One region of the Pseudoalteromonas sp. SWYJZ19 genome, then DNA from elsewhere that is predicted to be linked to it. Evidence: predicted binding sites of a transcription regulator. Region 1 holds the regulator's gene; the other holds the start of a gene.
What was found. The regulator FliA, encoded in region 1, starts transcription of late flagellar genes. The targets are predictions, from matches to a motif close to CTAAAGNTNNNNNNNNNNNNGCCGATA.
Positions count from the first base shown of each region.

Region 2: I6F45_RS20105 (DUF5610 domain-containing protein) is a predicted target of FliA. The motif match lies at 1,644-1,670, and genes of this name have one in related genera.

Region 1 is NZ_JADYXI010000008.1:26,256-29,473, forward strand. It holds gene I6F45_RS09810 (protein phosphatase CheZ) at 1-595, opposite strand, end outside; gene cheY (chemotaxis response regulator CheY) at 613-996, opposite strand; gene I6F45_RS09820 (RNA polymerase sigma factor FliA) at 1,037-1,747, opposite strand; gene I6F45_RS09825 (MinD/ParA family ATP-binding protein) at 1,774-2,634, opposite strand; gene flhF (flagellar biosynthesis protein FlhF) at 2,627-3,218, opposite strand, start outside.
Region 2 is NZ_JADYXI010000033.1:1,347-4,564, reverse strand. It holds gene I6F45_RS20115 (thiol:disulfide interchange protein DsbA/DsbL) at 1-375, shown strand, start outside; gene trmA (tRNA (uridine(54)-C5)-methyltransferase TrmA) at 440-1,537, opposite strand; gene I6F45_RS20105 (DUF5610 domain-containing protein) at 1,700-2,839, shown strand; gene murI (glutamate racemase) at 2,905-3,218, shown strand, end outside.

The sequences.
Region 1 (3,218 bases):
CAAACGCTGTTAAAAGATGAAGTAAGCTTTCTTCTACTTCTCTAACAAGTTCTATAACACGGCGAATAACTTGACCTGTTAAGTCTTGATAGTCTTGAGCCATTAGTACATTTGTCATTAAGCTTTGAAGCTCATCCGTTTTATGATGAGAGTTATTCATAAACTTATCGATACTATGGCAAAGTTGTTTAAACTCACCAAGCTCAATCTCCCGGCTCATTAAACGATCCCATGTCGGTTTGATATGAGATATTTCATCTGCAAGTTGCTGAGCTATAGGTAAACTAGCCTCAACAGCATCCATTGTTTTATTAGCCGCATTTTCTGTCATTTCTATAACATAATTAAGCCGCTTTTTAGCATCTGGAATCGCATCTGTCGTTATGTTAGTTAAGCGAGTATCAAGCTCAAAGCTTTTAAGTGCTTCGTGCAGTTGACGAGTCAACTTCCCAACTTCAGCAAATAATTTAGACTGCTCTTGCGAAGCTGTCTCTAAAATCAACTGATTAGCTTTATCTTGCTCATCGTTTTCTAAATAAATGACGAGTTGACGAGCTTGTTCTAACGTTATTTGAGGCGCAGCTGGTGCTGACATAAGCCTCTCCCCCATCATTAGCCTAAGCGTTCAAATACTTTTTCTAATTTAGTTTTTAATGTTCCAGCCGTAAATGGCTTAACAATATAACCATTAACGCCAGCTTGCGCTGCAGCAATTATTTGTTCTTTTTTAGCTTCTGCCGTTACCATCAATACAGGGATATGTTTTAACTTATCATCTGCACGAATTGCTCTTAGAAGGTCAATACCTTGCATTCCCGGCATATTCCAATCTGTAACCACAAAATCAAATACTTGATTTTGTAACATAGGCAGAGCTGTAGACCCGTCATCAGCTTCTTGAACGTTAGTGAAACCTAAGTCACGTAATAGGTTTTTTATAATTCGTCTCATCGTTGAAAAATCATCAACTACAAGAATTTTCATGTTTTTATCCAAAACATCCCCCAGTGAGGTATTAACCTTAGTTTACTTACTACTAGTTTATCCAGTCATTGATTTTAGCTTTAAGCTTAATCATCGCCTGACCATGTATCTGACTTACACGCGATTCACTTACATCGAGTATATGTCCTATTTCTTTTAAATTCATTTCATCGTTATAGTATAAAGAAAGTACCATTGCATCACGCTCTGGTAATGACTTTATTGCATTTAGCAAAGACTCATTAAACCGATCATTTTTAACATTATTAAAAGGTTTGTCTAGCGCTAAATCTTGGCCTACGGGAGTAATAACATCCTCATCTACACCAAGGTCTTCTATACCTAATACTTTACTGGTATTAACATCATTTAAAATATGATGGTACTCATTGAGTGAAATTTCAAGTTTTTCAGCAACTTCTGTATCTGTTGGTTCGCGATTCAGACTGCTTTCGAGCCCAGTAATTGCTTCTGCAACTTGTCGGCTTTTACGGTGTACTGAACGAGGAGCCCAATCACCACGGCGCATTTCATCAAGCATAGCCCCGCGAATACGAATACCGGCGAAGGTTTCAAAGCTTGCGCCTTTTGTTGCATCAAAGTTTTTTGAAGCTTCTATTAAACCTATCATTCCTGATTGAATTAAATCATCAAGCTGAACGCTAGGTGGTAATCGAGCAATTAGATGACATGCCACTTTTTTAACAAGTGATGCATGTTTCTCAACAATCACATTTAAGTTTTGTGTTGATTGATATCCCATAGCTCTATTCACCAATGTTGTCATAATTAGCCGTTTACTAGTTTCTCAATGAAAAACTCTAAATGCCCAGATGGTTGATTTGGTATTGGCCATTTAACTGCTTTTGTCGCCAGCGCTTTAAACGCGAGAGCGGCTGGCGAACTTGGAAAGAGCTCAACAATCACCTTTTGGCGACGTGTTGCTTTGCGCATATTTTCGTCATAAGGAACCGTTGCTACTAGCTCCATTGAAACATCTAAAAAGCGATCGGTAACTTTAGATAGTTTTGCAAACAATTCAGTGCCTTCACGCATACTGCGGACCATATTGGCAACAATTTTGAACTTATAAACACCGTGCTCGCGGCTTAATACTTTAATAAGTGCGTAAGCATCGGTTATTGATGTTGGTTCATCGCACACTACAACCATTACATCTTGTGCTGCTCGTGAGAAGCTTAGCACCATGTCTGAAATACCAGCGGCTGTATCTACAATTAAAATATCAAATTCGGTATTCAATTCGCTAAATGCACGAATTAGCCCGGCATGCTCAGATGGCGATAATTCAACCATACTTTGCGAGCCCGATGTAGCAGGTACAATTTTAATACCAGCAGGCCCTTCAACTAAAATCTCGTCAAGCTCACATTCACCTGACAAAACGTGTGATAAATTGCGCTCTACACGTAAACCAAGCATCACATCACAGTTTGCTAAACCTAGGTCAGCATCCAGCACTAATACTCTATTACCTTGTTGCCCTAGTGCAATAGCGGTATTTAGAGAAACATTTGTTTTCCCCACCCCACCTTTACCACCGGTTACAGCGATAACTTTTACGCCGTTGTTATTGTTTTGACTCATTTTGCGCAGGCCGCTTGCTTGATCTAATACTGTGTTAATCATACATCCCTACTGTACTTGGCGCCACTGCTTGGTGCCTTGAATGTTGTGCTTTTGTTCTTTTTAAATATAACTGCTCAGCCTTTTTCACTAGTTTTTCAGCATTTGCAACACGAATATCTTCTGGCACTCGTTGACCGTTAGTAAGATACCCTATTGGAAGGCGATTTTGAATCGCAATACTAATAATCTCACCCAAACTTAATGATTCATCTAACTTAGTGAAAATACAACCACTTAACTGTACTTTTTTAAAGTGACGTACTGTTTCTTGTAATACATTAATTTGTGCCGTCGCGCTTAGTACTAAGTAGCTGCGAATATCCACACGTTGGTTACGCATTAACGTGTTTAACTGCTCAGTTAAACGTAAATCTCGCTGACTCATACCTGCTGTATCAATTAATACTAGACGTTTATTTCGTAAATGATATAAAACTTCAGCTAATTCATTAGCATCTTTAACTTGCTTTACACCACAACCAATAATACGGCCGTAAGTAGCAAGCTGTTCATAAGCACCAATTCTGTATGTATCAGTGGTTATTAAGGCCACTTTATCAGCGCCATATTTTTGTGCGCCTAAA
Region 2 (3,218 bases), on a different contig from region 1:
GAAAACCAACAGATGATGAGCCAAGCACTCGCTACTGCAGAAGTGCTTCCGCAAAAAGATAAAATTGTCTCTGCAATCTTTAATCATATTCATACAAAGCGCGCTAGTTTTAATGAGCTTGCAGATGTAAAAGATATATTTGTAGCGCAGGGCGTTGATGGCGATAAGTTTGATAAGCTGTTTAAAAGCTTCTCGGTAAGAACGCTGAGCTCTAAAATGAAACGCGATCAAGACTACTTTAAAGAAAAAGGCGCACTACGTGGCGTACCTACATTTATTGTAAATGGTAAGTATAAATTAAACCTAGGTCGTGAGTCGGGTATTACTGAACCAGAAGATATTAGCAAACTGATTAATTACTTAGCTAACAAGTAAGTTTAGCTAAAACTAAAAAAGCTCCTTAAGGAGCTTTTTTATGGGTAACGTTTACTGAGCGTATTTATTTGCGCTGCAAGAAAACACCCGACTCAATGTGATGCGTATAAGGGAACTGATCAAATATAGCAAAGCGCTTAACGTTATGCGTACGTGTTAAGTGATCAAGGTCACGCTCAAGGGTTTCAGGATTACACGATATATAAATTATGTTTTCGTAATTAGCCACTAAGTCACACGTTAATTCATCCATGCCCGCGCGTGGTGGATCAACTAATATGGTTTGGCAGTCATAGCTTTTAAGGTCAATACCATCTAAACGAGAGAAAGTACGCTCGCCATTCATTGCTTGAGTAAACTCTTCACTCGACATACGAATAATATCTAAGTTCTCTACGTTGTTTTTAGCAATGTTGTATTGAGCAGAGTGAACAGATGATTTTGATATTTCCGTCGCTAATACTTTATTAAAACAGCCCGCTAATGCAATTGAAAAGTTACCGTTACCACAATACAGTTCTAGTAAATCATTTTTAAGTGGTTTACATAAATCTTGTGCCCACTCCAGCATATTAATATTTACTTTTGCATTAGGCTGAGTAAAGCTATTTTCTACTTGTTGGTATATAAGCTCTTGACCATTAACTGTTAAACGTTCAGTTACAAAGTCATCACCTAGTACTTCTTTTTGTTTGCGAGCTCGGCCGATAAAGTCAATTTTGTATTTACTGCTAAGCTTTTCTTTCAGTGCTTTAATTTCACTTAACCATTCATCATCCAGTGGTTTGTGATAAAGCAAGCTTACTAAAATTTCACCGCTTAGCGTTGATAGGTAATCGATTTGAAATAACTTACGACGTAATATTTCACAAGGCTTAAGATTTTCAATCATCACCTGCATTATTTCACCTACTAGAGGCGCTGCTGGATCAAATGTATCAACACGGATTTTTTCTTTTGTTTGTTGATCAAACATAATGTGAAACAGATCGTCACCGTCGTGCCATACTCTAAATTCAGCACGTTGGCGGTAGTTAGTTGGCTCTGAGCTAAATACTTCTAGTTGCTCCACACCAAAACGTTGAAACTGCGCACTAATACGCTGCTCTTTTTCACTTAACTGCGCTTGGTACTGTGTGGTATCTATTTTAATAACTGCCATTAACGCTACTACCTTATCTAAGATCTGTTTATCGGCGCTATTGTAGGGAGCGCTGCGTATTTGTCTAGTTTTGGCTAGCATTTATGCTGTTTTATTGAACATTGTACTTTAGTTTTTATTGTTATAGCCGATAATAAACTACGCACGCTTAGGAGACGAATCATGAAAATAGGTAATTATGGCTTTACGCCAAACAACAACATCAATAAATTCAATAATAAAGCTGATATACAGCAACCTACAATTACGTCTCCTCAAGATAGCTATCAACAACGAGGCCGAGAGTTGGCCGCAAAGGTGCTTGGCGATAAAATGGCTGAGCAGCTTGGATTGCCTATCGCAGAAAAAAAAGCAGATAAACCACTATTTGATTTTGATGAAATAGTAAAAAACGTACTCGATTTTGTAAGTAGTGCTGTTAATAAAGCAAAAGCTAACGGCGCTGATGACGAAAAGCTCAAAGATATGTTAGGCGACGCGCGCAAAGGCGTCCAAATAGGGATTGACGACGCTGTTGATGAACTCAAAGGTACTGGCGTATTTAATGATGACATGGAAGAGGGGATTAATAAGTCCAAAGAGGGTATTTACAATGGACTTGATAAGTTTGAAGAGTCGTTATTTAACCCACAACCTGCCAGCGTAAATATAAGCCAGGCTCAATATGTCAGTATGACGAGTAATGCAGAGTATAAATTTACCACCGCAGAAGGTGACGAGGTAAGTATTAGCTTTGCAGATGCATTTGAATCTCAGTCGGCAAGTGGCTATCAGCAAAACAATAATGGCGAGTCGTTTGCAAGCTCATCATCGCAATCTCGACAGGTATCATTTTCGATGTCGGTTAATGGTGACTTAAATGAGCAAGAGCAAGAAGCTATTAATGCGATGATGGAAGACTTACAAGATTTAAGTAAAACCTTTTTTGGTGGTGATTTAGATGAAGCATTTGAACAAGCGCAAGAGCTGAGTTTAGACAGCGATCAGCTGGTGGCTTTTTCTATGGATTTACGCCAAACAAAAACAATAGCAACAGTTAAAAGCTATGAAGAATATAGACCAGCACCAGAAAAACAAGTAGTGGAGGGTTTAGCTCCTTTTAATGACGACCTTAAAAATGCTTTTGAAAAAGCGGGTGAGCTTGGATTACAAAATCAGCTAGCTGGCATTCTCCAATGGTTAAATCAAGATCAGGAACAAATAGATAAGTTAGTAGATTACACAAAGTCTATGTTCGAAAACCTTAATCAGTTAAATTCGGCAGCCGACGAGCTTGCTGATTTAGAAACCACGCAAAGTTAAACTACTTTCTTTTATAAATACCTCATGGCAAACTGCCGTTCTTAAAGTAAAGTGGGAACGGTAGTTTGTCAGCGCATATAATGGTCTTTGATTCAGGTATTGGTGGAACTACTGTACTTGAGCATATAAAGCAAAGTATCCCCAATGCTCAGTACAGTTATTTTATGGATAATGCATTACTACCTTATGGTGCTCAATCCCAAAAAACAATCATTAACCGATTATGCTCACTTATTCATTTCATCAAAGCTAATACGCTTAACGTTGATTTAATTGTAATAGCGTGTAATACCGCTTCTACATCTGCACTTAGCGCTGTTCGCCAAATGACAGATATTCCTATAGTAGGTGTTGTGCCAGCAATAAAGCCTGCGGCAGA